4 regions of the Micromonospora sp. NPDC050397 genome follow, and region 1 is predicted to be linked to each of the others. Evidence: riboswitches for the same ligand, from Rfam matches in the RefSeq annotation. Region 1 holds a riboswitch; each other region holds the start of a gene.
What was found. Region 1 has a riboswitch for cobalamin ahead of ACI2K4_RS29145 (acyl-CoA thioesterase). Riboswitches for the same ligand answer to the same signal wherever they lie in the genome.
Positions count from the first base shown of each region.

Region 2: it holds a riboswitch for cobalamin, as region 1 does, so the genes downstream of both, metE (5-methyltetrahydropteroyltriglutamate--homocysteine S-methyltransferase) here and ACI2K4_RS29145 (acyl-CoA thioesterase) in region 1, are expected to answer to the same signal.
Region 3: it holds a riboswitch for cobalamin, as region 1 does, so the genes downstream of both, ACI2K4_RS25925 (ABC transporter substrate-binding protein) here and ACI2K4_RS29145 (acyl-CoA thioesterase) in region 1, are expected to answer to the same signal.
Region 4: it holds a riboswitch for cobalamin, as region 1 does, so the genes downstream of both, ACI2K4_RS24225 (VWA domain-containing protein) here and ACI2K4_RS29145 (acyl-CoA thioesterase) in region 1, are expected to answer to the same signal.

Region 1 covers NZ_JBJDPS010000013.1:29,654-34,107, forward strand. The annotation lists gene metE (5-methyltetrahydropteroyltriglutamate--homocysteine S-methyltransferase) at 1-312, shown strand, start outside; gene ACI2K4_RS29130 (helical backbone metal receptor) at 382-1,116, shown strand; gene ACI2K4_RS29135 (hypothetical protein) at 1,158-1,499, shown strand; gene ACI2K4_RS29140 (ABC transporter substrate-binding protein) at 1,512-2,417, opposite strand; cobalamin riboswitch at 2,481-2,698, shown strand; gene ACI2K4_RS29145 (acyl-CoA thioesterase) at 2,840-3,358, shown strand; gene ACI2K4_RS29150 (LysE family translocator) at 3,355-3,996, shown strand; gene cobF (precorrin-6A synthase (deacetylating)) at 4,346-4,454, shown strand, end outside.
Region 2 covers NZ_JBJDPS010000001.1:270,144-274,597, reverse strand. The annotation lists gene ACI2K4_RS01065 (ribonucleoside-diphosphate reductase subunit alpha) at 1-1,197, shown strand, start outside; gene ACI2K4_RS01060 (ribonucleotide-diphosphate reductase subunit beta) at 1,235-2,254, shown strand; cobalamin riboswitch at 2,296-2,512, shown strand; gene metE (5-methyltetrahydropteroyltriglutamate--homocysteine S-methyltransferase) at 2,629-4,454, shown strand, end outside.
Region 3 covers NZ_JBJDPS010000009.1:183,009-187,462, reverse strand. The annotation lists gene ACI2K4_RS25940 ((2Fe-2S) ferredoxin domain-containing protein) at 1-23, opposite strand, end outside; gene ACI2K4_RS25935 (ABC transporter ATP-binding protein) at 20-787, opposite strand; gene ACI2K4_RS25930 (FecCD family ABC transporter permease) at 787-1,764, opposite strand; gene ACI2K4_RS25925 (ABC transporter substrate-binding protein) at 1,857-2,816, opposite strand; cobalamin riboswitch at 2,909-3,087, opposite strand; gene ACI2K4_RS25920 (lipopolysaccharide biosynthesis protein) at 3,230-4,454, opposite strand, start outside.
Region 4 covers NZ_JBJDPS010000007.1:236,341-240,794, forward strand. The annotation lists gene ACI2K4_RS24210 (sugar kinase) at 1-238, shown strand, start outside; gene ACI2K4_RS24215 (SMP-30/gluconolactonase/LRE family protein) at 321-1,217, shown strand; gene ACI2K4_RS24220 (DMT family transporter) at 1,788-2,756, opposite strand; cobalamin riboswitch at 2,947-3,071, shown strand; gene ACI2K4_RS24225 (VWA domain-containing protein) at 3,156-4,454, shown strand, end outside.

The DNA of each region.
Region 1 (4,454 bases):
GTGATCGACGCCCTCGACGTCGATGTCATCAGCGTCCACGCACCAAGTTCGACAAGGGAGTTCCTCAACAAGCTACGCGCTGCCGGGTACCAACGAGGCATCGGACCCGGCGTTTATGACGTCGACTCGTCCCGAGTTCCCGAACCCGGCGAGATCACCAACACCCTGTGGCAGGCGGTCGCGGTCATGCCCGCCGGCCGCCTCTGGGTCAACCCCGACTGCGGGCTGAAGACTCGCAGCTACCCCGAAATCGAGGCGTCCCTGGCCCGGGTCGTCAACGCCGCCGCCGCGATGAGGGTCTCCGCCGGCTAACCGTCAAACAGGTCGGGGACGGTACCGTCCGTCCCCGACCACCCTGCCCATTACGGAGGAGAACTCATGATGCGAGTGGTGTCGCTGGTGCCGTCGCTGACCGAGGCCGTCGCGGTCACCCTGCCCGGGCTACTCGTCGGCGCGACCACCTACTGCACCCACCCGGCCGACCTGGACGTGGCCCGGGTCGGCGGGACCAAGTACCCCGATGTCCCCGCGGTGCTGGCGCTTCGACCGGACATCGTGCTCATGAACATCGAGGAGAACCGGCGCGCCGACGCCGACGCACTGGAGGCCGCCGACGTACGGGTTCGCCTCACCTATCCCCGCACCGTCAGCGGCGCGCTTGACGAGTTGGGCGGCCTGCTTCGCGACCTCGGGCAGCCCGAGGAACCCGGGTGGCTGCGCGCCGCCCGCGCCGCCTGGTCCGCCACTCGGCCAGCGTTGTCACCACGCGGTGCGATCGTCCCGGTGTGGCGCCGCCCGTGGGTGGTAGCCGGTGGAGACACCTTCGCCTCCGATGTTTTGCACCGCCTCGGCCTGTGCAACCTGTACGACACGACGGACGACAGGTATCCCCGCCCGAGCCTGGAGGAGATGCGTGCCCTCAAGCCCGATCTGATCGTGCTGCCGGACGAGCCGTACCCGTTCGCCGTCGGTGACGGGCCCGAGGCCTTCCCCGGTCTGGCTTGTGCCCTGATCTCCGGTCGTCATCTGACCTGGTACGGACCATCGCTGGCCGAGGCCCGGGAGATCCTGACGGCCCAACTCGCCGAACCGGTCACCGCAGCGGGGCGAAAGTGACCGCCATGATCCCTCCGGTGCCGCGAGTCACCGGGTGCACGGTGACGGTCTGCCGCGACTGCTGCTGCGGCAGTAGCCGCAAGCATCCGGGAGTCGAGCACGACAACCAACTGGAACGGTTGCGGAACGCGGCCGGCGACCATCACCGGGTACGCGTGAGCGACTGCCTCGGGGTGTGTGAACGCTCGAACGTGGTGGTCGTACAACCGTCACCGGGCGCCCGACGACGCGGAGCGAGGCCGGTCTGGGTCAGCGACGTCCTCGACGAGGCGACCGTCGACGCGGTCACCACCTGGATCAACACCGGAGGGCCCGGCGCCGCTCCTGCTCCGGCGACGCTGGGTCCCAGGATCTTCCGGCCAGGGTCACCCGGCACGGACTGACAACGACCCGGTTCACCGAGCTGCGAAAGCCTCACCGGCCCGCCACGCGCGATCGTCGGGGCGCCCGGCCAGGATGGCGGCGAGGATCTCCGCCCCGTCGATGACCCTGGGGCCGGGGCGGTTGAAGTAGGCGGGCCCGTCGACCACCCACACCTGCCCGTCACGGACCGCCGGCAGTTCGGCCCAGCCGGACTGCGCGGTCGCCACCGACAGCTCGTCGAAGGTGCGCTCGGGGGTGAACCCGCAGGGTCCGAGCACCACCACGTCGGGAGCCAGGTCCGACACCACCGACCACGGCTGCGGGATGCTGTGTGCCCCCGGCCCGAGCAGCGAAGGACGGCCACCGGCGTAGGTGACCTGTTCGGGCACCCAGTGCCCGCCGGGCATCAGCGGATCGAGCCACTCAACGAACAGCACCGACGGGGAGCCGGGAACCGGTCCGGGCAGCGCGGACAGGCGGCGCTCAGCATCCACCCGGATCTCACCGGCTCTACTCTCGGTGCCGGTGAGCGCGGCCACGGCGTCGACCGTATCGAGGATCCCGCCGATGGTCCTGGCCTCCAGGGACATGACCCTGGTATCCAGATCGATCATCCTGACCGCGTCGTTGACCCGGCCGTAGGAGACCGCGCAGACGTCGCATAGGTCCTGGGTCAGGATGAGGTCCGGCCGTAGCTGCTCCAACAGGGCAAGGTCGAGCTGGTACACCGATGACCCCCGGTGGGCGTCGCCGCTGATCGCCGCCGAGATCTCCCGGCTCGTCAGTTCCTCCGGCAGGGAGGTGACGGTCACCGCCGGAATGCCGGCGAGTTCCCCCGGTGGCCAGTCGCACTCGTGCGTACGGCCGAGCAAGTGGCCGGTCGCGCCGAGCATGGCGACGATGTCCGTGGCCGCCGGTAGCAGTGAGACGATACGCACACCTGCGTGCCTACCAGGCACAACCCGCTCACGTCCATTCCACCAAGCGGGACGGCGGCGGCTATCATCTGCCTCAGCGCTGGTTCGCCCGGGCATCGTCCGGGCGTCGCAAGAGGGAACCCGGTGAGAGTCCGGGACTGCCCCGCAGCGGTGAGCGGGAACGACCGCCGTCACAGGCACTGGACGCGTGAGCGTCTGGGAAGCGACGGCCAGTAGGAGACCGGGGTCAACCCCGGTCGCGCCCGCAAGTCCGAAGACCTGCCCGCGCCGCGCGCACGACCGTGCGCGCCACCGCCGGCCTCGCGGGTGGGCCGGGCGGACTGTGCGCCAGCGTGCCCTGGCGTCGCGCCTTCGCGACGTTCGGGGTGGTCGGTGCGGTCTGCCCTCCTCCGGGACGCCTCGACCGCCCGGAGAACACCAGCATGCTCACCGAATCCAGCCCTGCGATCACCGGACGCTCCCCGTCGGCCTCGCAGCTGACGCTGTCGCAGATCATGGACCAGCATCACACGAACCTGATGGGCACCGTACACGGCGGCCGGATCCTGAACCTGGTCGACGCGGTCGCCGGTGTCGTCGCCGCCCGCCACTCCGACGGCCCCGCGGTCACCGCAGCCATCGACGAAACCGCGTTCCTCCAGGCCGTACGCGTCGGCGATGTCGTTCACGTGGACGCCCGCATCACCTGGGCCGGCCGGTCCTCCATGGAGGTCGCCGTCACGGTGACCGCCGACCGTTGGGACCGGGCCGTACCACCGACTCTCGTCGCCACCGCGCACCTGGTGATGGTCGCCGTCGACGACACCGGTCAACCCCGACCCGTGCCCGCCCTGCTACCGGAGACCGACGATGATCGTCGCCGCTATCAGGAGGCACAGATCCGTCGCGAGCACCGCCTCGCGCTACGCCGTGCCCTCGCCACGCAGGCCGACATCCGATGAGCCTCACCTGGTACGTCTCCGTCGGCACACTCGCCGGTTACCTGGCCGCGATCACCCTGTTCATGCTCACCCCCGGCCCGGACATGCTCTACGTCCTGGCCAACGCCACCCGCTACGGCATCCGGGCCAGCGTCGCCGCGGCCCTCGGAGTGGCCGTCGGCGAAGCCGTCCACGTGGCCATCGCCGTCCTCGGCCTGTCCGCGATCATCGCCGCCTCCCCCATGCTGTACGCGACCATCCGATACACCGGCGCGGCGTACCTGATCATCCTGGGATTCCTCGCCCTACGACGCCCCACCACCCCGACCGGAACGTGGGGCAGCGGAACCACCGGCGGCGTCGACCTCGTCCGAGCCGCCACACGTGGCCTGCTCACGAACCTGCTCAACCCGAAGATGATCGTGTTCACGATCGCCTTCCTGCCCCAGTTCGTAAACACCGGCCGGGGTCATGTCACCGCCCAGCTACTGATACTCGGAGCCATCTTCGTCACCATCCAGCTCGCGGTCGACCTCGCCCTGGGGATCACCGCCGGCCGGTTCGCCGGACGCCTCGCCGACGGCCGTACGGCACGCGTGCTGCATCGCGTCAGTGCCATCGTGTTCGTCGGGATCGGCATCCGTCTCGCCCTCGCCTGACACCGCTCGCCAGCCACATCCGCCACCGCCAGCTCACCCCTCGAATCGGCCCAAGGAGACCTGATGCGCAAACTACTGGTGATCGGTGTCGGAGTCGGCGACCCCGACTTCCTCACCATCCAGGCCATCAACGCGCTCAACAGCGTCGACGTGTTCTTCGTCCTCGAACAAGGGTCCGACCACCACCGACCTCACCGAAGCACGGCGACGAATCTGCGAACGTTTCATCCACGACAAGCGGTACCGCACCGTGACGGTCACCGATCCGACCCGCGACCGAACCGCGCCGGAATACCCCACCGCCGTCCACGACTGGCGACAGGAACGGGTGAACAGCCTCGAATAAATCATCGCCGCCGAGCTCGACGAGCATCAGACCGGCGGATTCCTCGTCTGGGGCGACCCCTCCCTCTACGACGGCACCATCAGAGTCATCGGAACCATCATCACCCGTGGCG
Region 2 (4,454 bases), on a different contig from region 1:
CGCCAGGTCAAGGCCCGCGACCTGTACGGGCGGATGATGCGCACCCTGGCCCAGACCGGTAACGGCTGGATGACCTTCAAGGACCCGTCGAACCGGCTGTGCAACCAGACCGCCGAGCCGGGCAACGTGGTGCACCTGTCGAACCTCTGCACCGAGATCGTGGAGGTCTCCAGCGACGGCGAGACGGCCGTCTGCAACCTCGGTTCGATCAACCTCGCCGCGCACGTGGCAGCCGACGGCATCGACTGGGAACGGCTGCGCGAGACGGTACGGACCGCCGTCCTCTTCCTCGACCGCGTGATCGACATCAACTACTACCCCAGCGTCGAGGCGGCGGCGAGCAACCCGCGCTGGCGGCCGATTGGCCTCGGCCTGATGGGCCTACAGGACGCGTTCTTCGCGCTGCGGCTGCCGTTCGACTCGGCGCCGGCCAGGGAACTGTCGACCAGGATCTCGGAGGAGATCTACCTGACCGCGCTGGAGAGCTCCGTCGAGCTGGCCCGACAGTTCGGCCCGCATCCGGCGTACCCGCAGACCCGGGCCGCCCGGGGCCAGCTCCAACCCGACCTGTGGGGGGTGACCCCGACCCAGACCGAGCGTTGGGCCGCCCTACGGGAAGAGGTCGCCGCGCACGGGCTGCGCAACTCGCTGCTGATCGCGATCGCCCCGACCGCCACCATCGCGTCGATCGCCGGCTGTTACGAGTGCATCGAGCCGCAGGTGTCCAACCTGTTCAAGCGGGAGACCCTCTCCGGCGAGTTCCTCCAGGTCAACACCGCCCTGGTCCGGCAGCTCAAGGAGCTCGGGCTCTGGACCGAGCAGGTCCGGACCGAGATCAAGCGGGCCGAGGGGTCGGTGCAGGGCATCGACGCGCTACCCGCCGAGGTACGGGAACTCTTCCGGACCGCCTGGGAACTCCCGCAGCGGGCGCTGATCGACCTCGCGGCGGCCCGCTCCCCCTTTGTCGACCAGAGCCAGTCGCTGAACCTGTTCATGAGCGCGCCGAGCATCGGCAAGCTCTCCTCGATGTACCTGTACGCCTGGAAGTCGGGTCTGAAGACGACGTACTACCTGCGGTCCCGTCCCGCCACCCGGATCCAGCAGGCCACCGTCGCGATCGACCGTCCCGCGGTCGCCGACCCCGAGGCGGTCGCCTGCTCGCTGGAGAACCCCGAGTCGTGCGACGCGTGCCAGTAACCCGATCCCGGCCACCAACGGAAGGTAAGGCGACCCGATGACCCGTACGGAAAAGACCGGGATGTTGCTCGACCCCGGCATGGACCTGACCCTGCGACCGATGCGTTACCCGCACTTCTTCGACCGGTTCCGGGACGCGATCAAGAACACCTGGACCGTCGAGGAGGTGGACCTGCACTCCGACCTGGCCGACCTGACCCGGCTCACCCCGGCCGAACGGCACCTGGTCAGCCGGCTGGTCGCCTTCTTCGCCACCGGTGACACCATCGTCGCCAACAATCTGGTGCTCAACCTCTACCAGCACGTGAACTCCCCGGAGGGCCGGCTCTACCTGTCCCGGCAACTGTTCGAGGAGGCGGTGCACGTCCAGTTCTACCTGAACCTGCTCGACACCTACGTGCCGGACGAGGCCGAACGGTTCGCCGCCTTCGACGCGATCGAGAGCATCCCGTCGATCCGCCGCAAGGCCGAGTTCTGCTTCCGCTGGATCGACTCGGTCTTCGAGCTGCGGGAGCTGAGGAGCCGCGACGACCGGCGGGCGTTCCTGCTCAACCTGATCTGCTTCGCCGCCTGCATCGAGGGGCTCTTCTTCTACGGCGCGTTCGCGTACGTCTACTTCCTGCGCTCCCGGGGACTGCTGCACGGGCTCGCCTCCGGCACCAACTGGGTGTTCCGCGACGAGTCGATGCACATGGCGTTCGCCTTCGACGTCGTCGACACGGTCCGCCAGCAGGAACCCGACCTGTTCGACGACGAGATGCGCCAGCAGGTACGCGACATGCTCGCCGAGGCGGTCGAGTGCGAGGTGCAGTTCGCCGAGGACCTGCTCGAACAGGGCGTCTCCGGGCTCTCCCTGCCGGACATGCGCGAATACCTCCAACACGTCGCCGACCGGCGGCTCGCCCAACTCGACATCGCCCCGCTGTACGGGTCGAAGAACCCGTTCGCGTTCATGGAGTTGCAGGACGTACAGGAGCTGTCGAACTTCTTCGAGCGCCGGGTGTCGGCGTACCAGGTCGGGGTGAGCGGCACGGTCAGCTTCGACGACGACTTCTGACACGTACCCGTGGCGGGTGGGGCGAACCGACCGGACGCCGTACGATGGCCGACAGTGCTGGTTCGCCCCGCTTCGCGGCGGGGCGTCGTAAGAGGGAACCCGGTGCAAAACCGGGACTGCCCCGCAGCGGTGAGTGGGAACGACCGCCGTCATACGCACTGGACGCGTACGCGTCTGGGAAGCGACGGCCAGTAGGAGACCGGGTCGCACCGGTCGCGCCCGCGAGTCCGAAGACCTGCCCGCACCGCGTACGCGTCCGCGTGCGCCGCCGTCGGCCCCTCGGGAGGGCCAGGGCGAGGCCGGTCGTCGTACCGTGCCCTGCCGTGTCCTCCCGGGTGGCCGTCGGCCGACCTCGAGGGAAGGACACCCGTCTCGTGACCACACCGTTCGGGCTGAGCACCGTGCTCGGCTATCCCCGTATCGGTCCGCACCGGGAGCTCAAGCAGGCCGTCGAGTCCTACTGGGGCGGCCGGACCGACGCGGCCACCCTGGAGCGGACCGCCGCCGGCCTGCGCGCCGACGTCTGGCGCACCCTGCGTGACGCCGGTCTGGGCGCCGTCCCGTCCAACACGTTCTCCTACTACGACCAGATGCTCGACACCTGCGTCCTGGTCGACGCGGTGCCGGACCGCTTCCGTCGCCTCGACCTCGACGACCTGGACACCTACTTCGCCATGGCCCGGGGGACGGCGCGGGAGCCGGCCCTGGAGCTGACGAAGTGGTTCGACACCAACTACCACTACCTGGTGCCGGAGATCGGCCCGGACACCGTCTTCACCGCCCGCCCGGACAAATCGGTACGCGAACACGCCGAGGCCGAGGCGCTCGGTGTCCCGACCCGACCGGTGCTGGTCGGCCCGGCGACGTTCCTCCTGCTGGCCAAGTCCACCGAGGACGCCCCGGAGGGGTTCCGGCCGTTCGACCGGCTCGACGATCTCGTCGCGGTCTACGCCGACCTCCTCGGCACCCTCGCCGACGCCGGGGTCGCCTGGGTCCAACTCGACGAGCCCGGGTACGTCGCCGACCGCACCCCGGACGAGATCGACGCGCTGCGTGCGGCGTACCGCCGGCTCGGCGCGACGGAGCACCGGCCGGAGCTCTTTGTCGCGTCCTACTTCGGTGAACTCGGCGACGCGCTGCCGGCCCTGCTCGACACGCCGGTAGAAGCGGTCGGCATCGACCTGGTCGCCGGGCCCGGCGACCTCGCCCGGCTCGCCGCCGCCGGTCCGCTGCGGGGCAGGACGATCGTCGCCGGGCTGGTCGACGGTCGCAACGTCTGGCGTACCGACCTGCGCGCCGCCACCGCGACCGGTGCCGCGCTGACCGGCCTGGCCGACCACGTCGCGGTGTCCACGTCGTGTTCGCTGCTGCACGTGCCGGTCGACCTGGCCGCCGAACCCGACCTCGACCACGACCTACGCGCCCGGCTCGCGTTCGCCCGGCAGAAGGTGGACGAGGTGGTCGCCCTCGGCCGGGCCCTGCGCGACGGCGTCGCGGCGCTCCCCGCGCCCGTGCCCGCCGCACCGGCGGCCTGGCGGGACAACGCCGTTCGCGCCCGGCTCGACGCGCTCCGCCCCGAACACGTACGTCGCGGGCCGTACCCGCAGCGCGCCGCCGCGCAGCGGTCCCGGCTGAACCTGCCGGCGCTGCCCACCACGACCATCGGGTCCTTCCCGCAGACCCCGGAACTGCGTCGGGCCCGTGCGGCGCACCGGGCCGGACGACTCGACGACGCCGGCTACACGGAACGGATGCGGGCCGAGGTCGCGCACGTCATCGCGCTACAGGAACGACTCGGGCTGGACGTGCTGGTGCACGGCGAGCCGGAGCGCAACGACATGGTGCAGTACTTCGGCGAACAGCTCGACGGGTTCGCCGCCACGGCCAACGGCTGGGTGCAGTCGTACGGCTCGCGGTGCGTACGGCCGCCGATCGTCTACGGCGACGTGGCCCGGAGCGGCCCGATGACCGTCGGCTGGTCCACCTACGCTCAGTCGCTGACCAGTCGACCGGTGAAGGGCATGCTCACCGGACCGGTGACGATCCTGGCATGGTCGTTCGTCCGGACCGACCAACCCCTGGCAGACACCGCCAACCAGATCGCCCTCGCGCTGCGCGACGAGGCCCGTGACCTGGAGGCGGCCGGTATCCGGGTGATCCAGGTCGACGAACCCGCGCTGCGGGAGAGGCTGCCGCTGCG
Region 3 (4,454 bases), on a different contig from region 1:
AGCAGGGTGTGTCTGGTGGTCATGACGTGGGTGGGTGGTAGGTGATGACGGGGCGGCCGGTGCCGGGGTGCGGGGTGATGTCGGCCCGTACGCCGAACACGTCGTGGAGCAGGTCCGGGGTGAGCAGGTCGGTGGTGGGTCCGGTGGCGGCTACCCGGCCGTGGTGCAGGACGACGAGGGTGTCGCAGAACATCGCCGCCAGGTTGAGGTCGTGCAGGGCGGCGACGGTGGTGATGCCGGAGCGTCGGACCAGGTGCAGGAGCTGGAGCTGGTGGTTGATGTCGAGGTGGTTGGTGGGCTCGTCGAGCAGGAGCAGTTCGGGTTCCTGGGCCAGCGCCCGGGCGAGTTGGACGCGTTGGCGTTCGCCGCCGGAGAGGGTGCGCCAGGTTCGGTGGGCGAAGTCGGTGAGGTCGACCCGGGCCAGGGCGTCGGTGACGGCGTCGTGGTCGGCGGTGCTCTCCGACCACCGGGAGCGGCGGTGCGGCGTACGCCCGAGTAGCACCACGTCGTGAACGGTGAGGTCGAGGTCGGTCTCGGCGTGCTGGGCGAGCAGGGCCATCCGCCGGGCGACGGTCCGGCGGGGCAGGGTCGCCAGGTCCTCGCCGCCGAGGAGGCGGTGCCCGTGGTCCGGGGTGGTGAGTCCGGCGACGATCCGCAGCAGGGTCGTCTTTCCCGAGCCGTTCGGCCCGAGCAGGCCGACCAGGGTGCCGGTCGGTACCGTGCAGGAGACCCGGTCGATGATCGTCGCTGTCTGTACGGTGTGGCTGACGTCGGTGACCTGGAGCATCAGTTGCCCGCCAGCCGTCGGCGCAGCAGCAGCACGAACGCGGGTACGCCGAGCATGGCGGTGAGCACACCGACCGGGAGTTCGCGTGGTTCGAACACCGTACGGGCGGCGGTGTCGACCCAGATCAGGAAGATCGCCCCGGCGAGAACCGCGACCGGTAGGAGTCGGCGGTGGTCGGGGCCGGTGAGCAGCCGGGCGGCGTGCGGCAGGAGCAGCCCGACGAAGCCGATCGCGCCGCTGACCGCGACGAGGGTTCCGGTGAGCAGGGCCGCCGTGGTCAGCAGCAGCCAGCGGGTGCGGGTGACGTCGACACCGAGGGTGGCGGCCGAGTCGTCGCCGAAGGCGAACGCGTTCAGCGTACGGGCGTGTCCGAGGAGCACGGCCAGGACGACCGCGAGGGCGGAGACGGCGTAGCCGAGGGAGGTCCAGTCGGACCGGCCGAGCGATCCGGACAGCCAGAAGGTGATCTGCTGGGTGGCGTGCGGGTCGGCGGCCCAGATGATGACGAACGAGGTGACGGCGGCGCAGAGTTGGCCGACCGCGACACCGGCGAGGATCATCCGGGTCGGTGCGAGCCGGCCGCCCCGGCTGGTCGCGGCGGCGATGACCAGGGCGAACGCCGCGAGCGCGCCGGTGAACGCGCCGCCGGTCAGGGACCAGACCGCCGACCCGAGTCCGGTGACGGTGACGGTGACCGCACCGAGGGACGCTCCGGAGGAGACGCCGAGCAGGTACGGGTCGGCGAGCGCGTTGCGGGTCAGGGTCTGCATCACCGCCCCGACGGCGGCGAGTCCGGCGCCGACGGTGGCGGCGAGCAGCACCCGGGGTAGGCGGATCTGCCAGACGATGTGGTCCCGCAGCAGCGGCACGTCGGAACGGAACACGCCCAGGTGGTCGCCGATCACCGCCCACACGGTGCCGAGGGAGAGGTCGGCCGGTCCGACGGTGACCGCGGCGCCGATCGAGAGCCCGAGCATGCCGGTCAACGCGACGACCAGTGCGGTGCCGCCCAGGACGCGCGCCCGGCCCGGCGCCGCCGTCGGCGCCGGGCGTGGAGTGGTCGTGGTGGTCAGCGCGTCACCCGGGCCGGCAGTGCGGTGAGTCCCTGGGCCAGGTGCTCGATGCCCAGGACGTTGCGGACCCCGGCGCTGGTTTCGGAGAACGGGATGACGACGAACCGTTTGTCCTTGACGGCCGGTAGGTCCCGCAGGGCGGCGTTGCCGGCGAGGAATTCCTGTTTGGCGGTGGCCCGGTCCCACTCGGCGTCGACGAGGACGATGACGTCCGGGTTGCGTTCGACGACCTTCTCCCAGCTCGTGTCGCCCCAGCTACCGGTGAGGTCGGTGAACTTGTTGGTCACCCCGACCGCCGACATGATGAGCTGCGGTGCCCCACAGCAGGCGCCGACGCTCGGCGCGTCGGTTCCGGCGTCCCACCAGAGCACCGAGATGTCCTTCGCGTCCCGGACGCCGGAGGCGGCCGAGGTGATCCGGGACTTCTGCGCGTCGATCAGCGCGGTCGCCCGTTCCGGCACTCCGAAGATCGCCGCTACGTCGCGGATCTCGCCGAACACGTGGTCGACGGTGAGCGGGGACGGGCGGGTCTCCTTCGGGCAGCCGGCCGGCGAGAGGTACGTGCCGACGCGCAGACCGGTGTAGGTGTCCCGTTCACCGACGCCCTCGTCGCTGAACGCGCTGGCGAACGAGGCGTAGACGAAGTCCGGGGCGGCCTCGATCAGCTTTTCCTTCGACGGGTACTCCTTGGCCAGCACCGGGATCTTCTGGTACGCGTCGGCGTACTCCGGCAGGATGGTGTCGTCGAGGTACGCGGTGCCGATCATCCGGTCCTGTAGACCCAGTGCCAGCATGATCTCCGTCGCGGCCTGGTTCAGCGTGACCACCCGCGACGGTGGCTGGGTGACCTGCACGGGCAGGCCGCAGTTGGTGAGCGTGACCGGTGCGGCCGACGCCGCCCCGGACGGGGTGTCCCCGGTTCCGGCGCAGCCGGCGACCAGCAATGTGAAGATCATCACGGCGGACAGTGGCGTGACAGCACGCCAGGACATACGGGGCCGCATCGCGCGCAGGCGCACAGGGACCACCTTCCAGCACCTCGTGGACGGGTCGGTACGTGTGCCGTGGCCGGTCTCCTGGCTGCCGGGAAACGCGTCTCCGGCCGGCCTTCCCAGGCTGGTGCCCAGTGACCTCGTACGACGAGGGCCGGAGACTTCCCGATCACAGTGGCGAGGGCCGCGCCGGTATCCCACCGGCTTCCCGAGCACCACGGCAGCGACAACATAGCGTCATCGGACAACGCGTGCCATATGACGAACACCATGTCCGTCGTCCCCGGCGCCCCGTCGCGGGCCGTACCGGAAGCGGTTGGCGACCGCCCGTGACCCGGTGGGGGCGTCCGTCTCGCGTACCGACGTCTGTTCGACCGTCACCCGTTCGGCCGGGGCCGCTGACCGTCGGCCGGCGACGTCCCGGCGAGCGGACCCGAGCCGGCCGACCGGCGCGCGAGCAGCAGGATGACCGCGAGGGCGGCCACCTCGGCCGCGGCGGTGGCGGTGGCGGCGCCGAGCGGCCCGAACCGTGGTACGCCGAACGTGACCGTGATGGTCAGGATCACCGCGAGCACGGCCATGGCCCTCGTCGCGCGGGCGAAGTCGCCGTCGCCGATCCAGTTGAACATCAGCGCCCGGCTGACCGCCAGGAACGGCAGCGCCAGCATGAACACGGCCAGCCAGGTGGCGGCCTCCCGGTGCGGCAGGGACAGCAGCGTACCGGTGAGCCAGGGCGCGAGCCCGGCGACCGCGATCGCCATCGGGACCGCGCAGACCAGTGCCATCGCCACCGAGAAGTGCGCCGGGTGCCTCGCGGATTCGAGACCCAACCGGTTGCGGGTACGCGCCACCATCGGCACCTGCAACGCCGACTGTACGACACCACCGATCGCCTGGTACGCGGTGACGAGCGCCCCGAAGCTGCCCATCACCGTGGGCGTCGCGACCAGCGACAGCACGAGGGTGGCGTACCGTGCCACGTACAGCTCGCCGAGGGCGAAGCCGAACAGGTGCCGGCTGGACCGGTATCCGGCGAAGGCGCGCCGCAGTGACAGCTCCCGGAACCGCGCGCGCCGCAGCGAACCGTCCCGACCGAGGACGAGTTCGCCGACGACGAGCTGGGCCAGCCCGGCGGTGGCGAGCGCGATCGTGAGCGGGACCCCGACCAGGACCATCACCAGCGAAGCGGCCTTGCTGCCGCACATCAGCACGGCGGTGGCCAGGAACCGCATCCGCCGGTTGAAGTCGGCGATCTGCAACTGTGCGACACCGTTGCCGAGCGCCACCACACCGGCCGCCACCAGCGCGGTGGCGCTGTATCCCCGGCCGGCGTAGAACTCGCCGATGACCAGCGCGCCGACGAGTACGGCGGGTACCACCACCAGGGCCCACTGGCTCCGTACGAGGGTGCGCTGTTCCTCGGTGCCGTTGAGGTACAGCAGGGCCGACCCGCCGCTGGCGCCGATGATGACAAACGCCAGCGCTGACGTCATCACCGTGTACGCCGCGATCTCGTCCGTCTGCCCGAACGACGCGCACAGTGCCAGGATCGCCGCGCTCAGCAGCCCGTTGGCGACAACGGCGCCGGCCGCGATCGCCGAG
Region 4 (4,454 bases), on a different contig from region 1:
GGGGAGCGTGCACGCCCCGGCCCGTACGGTCCCGGTGGTCGACACCGTCGGTGCCGGGGACGCCTTTGTCGCCGGTCTGCTCTCCGGTCTGCTCGACCGGCTCGACGTCGCCGGTCGGCTCGACCGTGCGGTCACCACCGGGGCGTTCGCGGTGGCCACCCGGGGCGACTGGGAAGGGCTGCCCACCCGTACCGAACTGTCGCTGCTCGACCACGCCCCCGGCAGCGCCGTACGCTGACCCACCCCGTCTTACCCCGTTACGCCGCCGGTCCGTGATCGGCGGACCCGTTACGACACCGTGCACCCCTCTGGAGGAGACGATGCGGCTCACCGAGCCGACCCCGTGGAGCGACGACCGGTTCGAGTTGGGCGAGGGTGCCCGCTGGGTGGACGGCCGACTGGTCCTGGTCGATCTGCTCGCCGGCCGGTTGTACGAGACCAGCGGCGACGCCCCGGCGCCGCTGCGCGAGTTGCGCCGGCTGGACGCCCCGATCGGGGCGGTGGCGGCGGTCGCCGGCCGGCCGGGTGACTGGGTGGCCGCCACCGGCACCGGACTGGCTCTGCTCAGCGGCGACGGCGGCTCCCGGCAGCTCGCCAACCTGGAGAGCGAGAATCCGGCACCGGCCCGGATGAACGACGCGGTCGCCGACCCGAACGGCCGGTTCTGGGCCGGCAGCATGGCCTACGACGCCACCCCGGGCGCCGGCACCCTCTACCGGTACGACGGCACGGGCGCACCGACCCCGGCGGTCACCGGGCTCACCATCACCAACGGCCCCGCGTTCGACGCCGCCGGCACCACCATGTACCTGGCCGACACCGCGCGGGGCGAGGTGGACCGCTTCACCGTCGACCCCCGCACGGGCGGCCTCTCCGGCCGTACGCCGTTCCTCCGGCTCGCCGGAGCCGAGGGGGCGCCCGACGGCATGACGGTCGACGCGGCGGGACACCTCTGGGTCGCCCTCTGGGGTGGTTACGCGGTCCGCCGCTACCGCCCCGACGGCACCCTGGAGCGCGAACTGCGCCTGCCGGTAGCCCAACCGACCAGCGTCTGCCTCGGCGGCCCAGACCTGCGTCGCCTCTTCATAACCAGCGCGCACCACGCCCTGCATCCCCGAGGCCCGCTGGACGGTGCCCTCCTGGCGGTGGACGTCGAGATCACCGGTATCCCGGCACAATCTGTTGCTCATGAAGTTGGCGCGAAAATCGAGCACTGATTCCGCGCCAACGTCCGTGAGCGGCATGCCAGCAGGTTTGTCGGGTTCAGGCCGGCAGGATTCGCGGGTTCAGATCAGTTCAAGGACGACAGGAGTGACTGCCGCGACGAAGGAGGCGACTGCCAAGAGAAGGCGTCCGACGGCCTCGATGTACGAGACGGCTCGTGGCGGATCGACTCCCCGCTGGTCCTGGCTAGCGGGAGCGCCGTTTGGTACGGTCATAGGAACTCCTTCAGTTGGGCTTCGTGAGGGCCGAATTGGAGTCAGTAGGACGGCATCCGTTGGCGCGGGTGCCGTCCGTTTCGTTAATTGCCCACTCGCTACGGTACGGATCGTGCGTCGGGGTTGGAAAGCATCTCCACGGAGTGAGTGTGGATGAATGCCGTATTCACCCCTGACCCGGTTTCCCGCATGGTGAAAACATGACCGGTTGCTGTTCCCTGGACCTTTCGGAGAGCGATCTGTCGAATACCGGCAATGCTGATTGGAACCTTTCTCTTGCCGGACAGGTCACGGCCCCTGGCCCCGAGATCCGATCCCAGGTGGGCTGCGAAAGCCCTGCCCGGAACGTCACTCCGGCAGGCCGCGGGGGTTCTCCCGAGGTGTGGCAAGCGGTGTCCTCGGCGGTGCGACGGCAGCGGGGGCCCGTCGTTGGGCGAGGGTGATCCCGGTCAGGACCAGGGCCATGCCGGCGAGCATCGGTAGGGTGACCGGCTCGGCCAGGACGAGCGCGCCGAGCACCACCGCGACCACCGGCAGGAGGTACGTGGTGGTGGAGGCGGCGGTCGACCCGAGATCGCCGATGAGTCGGTAGTTCAGCACGTACGCCAGTCCGGTGCCGACCGTGCCGAGGACGAGGAGACTGCCGACCGGCACCGCGCTCCAGTTCGGCGCGGTCAGCCCGCCGAAGGGCAGGGCGAGCGCGAGTACGGCGGCGCCGGCCGCCAGTTGGCAGGCGGACAGCATAATCGGCGGGATGTTCCGGCCGGTGAGGTAGCGACCCATGTAGACGTATCCGGCGCCGTAACTCGCGGAAGCGGCGAGGCAGGCGAGACCCGCCCAGCTCGCCACGTCGGTCGCCGACTCCCACGGTGTGAAGATCAGCACCGTCCCGGCGAAGCCGGCCGCGAGACCGCTCGCCCGTCCCAGGGTCACCCGCTGCTCGCCGCCGGCGAGCAGCGCGATCACCACCGTCCACAGTGGCGTGGTGGCGTTCAGTACGCCGGCGATGTTCGAGTCGATCGTCTGCTGCCCGATCCCGAACAGGGTGTACGGCACGACGTTGGCGAGCAGGGCCGCCACCACGAGGTGGAACCAGGTTCGGCTCCCGGACGGAACGGGCATTCTTCGCGCCAGTGCGATGGGTGCCAGCACCGCCGCTCCGAGCAGGAGCCGGACGATGGTGATCTGGACCGGGGTGAACCCCCGCAGCGCCAGCTTGATCCAGAGAAATCCGGAGCCCCAGATCAGTGCCAGCAGCAGCAACCGCCCCCAACTCCCGCGCCCCACCACGCACCCCCGCCCAAAATTGTTGACCATGAAGTTATCGCAGGGGTTCGTCCGCCATCCGTGCGACAACTTCATGATCGATCGGGTGAGGGGCGGGGCGCGGCGTGAGGGGCGGGGCGTGAGGGGCGGGGTGGGGGTGGCGTGAGGTGGTGCCGTCGTGGTGGTCACGTTGACGGGGGGCCGGTCGGTGGGACAGCATGGCCAGCACGAGCGGTGCGCGGAGGAACCCGGTGCGAGTCCGGGACGGTCCCGCCACTGTGACCGGGGAGTGACCTCTCACGTACGGGCCACGGCCGAACGGCCGGAAGGTCGGGGGGAAGCGTCGATCCGGGAGTCAGGAGACTCCGACCGCTCGCACCACCCAGCCAACGCGGGCGTGGACACCCGCGGAAGGGACATGAGCATGGCTTCTGCGCGCCTGAGTGGGCGATGACCCCGCCGTACCCGTTCTCCGCCGTTGTCGGCCTGCCCGACCTGCGACTGGCCCTGCTGCTCAACGCGGTCTCCCCGGCGATCGGCGGGGTGCTGGTACGCGGCGAGAAGGGCACCGCGAAGTCGACCATCGTACGGGCCCTCGCCGGGCTGCTTCCCGACGTCGACGTGGTACGTGGCTGCCGGTTCGCCTGCGACCCGGTCAATCCTGACGCGGCGTGCCCGGACGGCCCGCACGAGCCCGGCGCCGCCGCCGTACGCCGCCGCGCCACCCTGGTCGAGTTGCCGGTCGGCGCCACCGAGGACCGGGTGGTCGGCACCCTGGACCTGCAACGCGCGCTCGCCGACGGGGTGAAGGCGTTCGAGCCGGGCCTGCTCGCCGCCGCCCATCGCGGGGTGCTCTACGTCGACGAGGTCAACCTGCTCCCGGACCACCTGGTCGACCTGCTGCTCGACGCCGCCGCGATGGGACGCGCACACGTCGAGCGGGACGGGGTGTCGGTCAAGCACGCCGCCCGCTTCCTGCTGGTCGGCACGATGAACCCGGAGGAGGGGGAGCCCCGCCCGCAACTCGTGGACCGGTTCGGGCTGGTGGTGGCGGTGGCCGCCCCGCGCGACGCGGGCTCGCGGGCCGAGGTGGTACGCCGTCGGCTCGCGTACGAGACCGATCCGGTGGGGTTCGTGGCGCGCTGGGTGGAGGAGGACGCCGTACTCGCCGGGCGGATCGCCGTCGCCCGACTGCGGTTGCCCTCGGTCCGGCTGCCCGACGCCGAGTTGGACCGGATCGCCACGATCTGTCTCGCGTACGGGGTCGACGGGCTCCGCGCGGACATCGTGGTGGCCCGGACCGCCGTGGCACTCGCCGCCTGGCACGACCGGGACAGGGTCACCGCCGACGACGTGGCCGCCGCCGCGAGGCTGGCCCTGCCACACCGTCGGCGCCGGGACCCGCTGGACCCGCCCGGCACCGACCAGGAGAAGCTGGAGGAACTGCTCCGGCAGCACGGCGGCGACGCGGACCCGGAGCCCGAGCCGCCGGCCGGACCGGACGACGGCTCCGACGGCGGTCCCGGCGACAACCCACCCGGCGACAACCCGTCCGACCCGACGGACGGCCCTCCGGACGGCCCTCCGAACGGACCTCCGAACGGTCCCGGCGGCGGCCGTCCACCGGCCGGACCGGAGCAGGTCCCGGACCGCTCCGACACGCCGGACACCGCACCGCCACCCGGGTCCGGACCGAAGTCGACCGGCCCGGACCAGCAGGCATCGCCGGAGCAGCAACCCGAGCAGGCC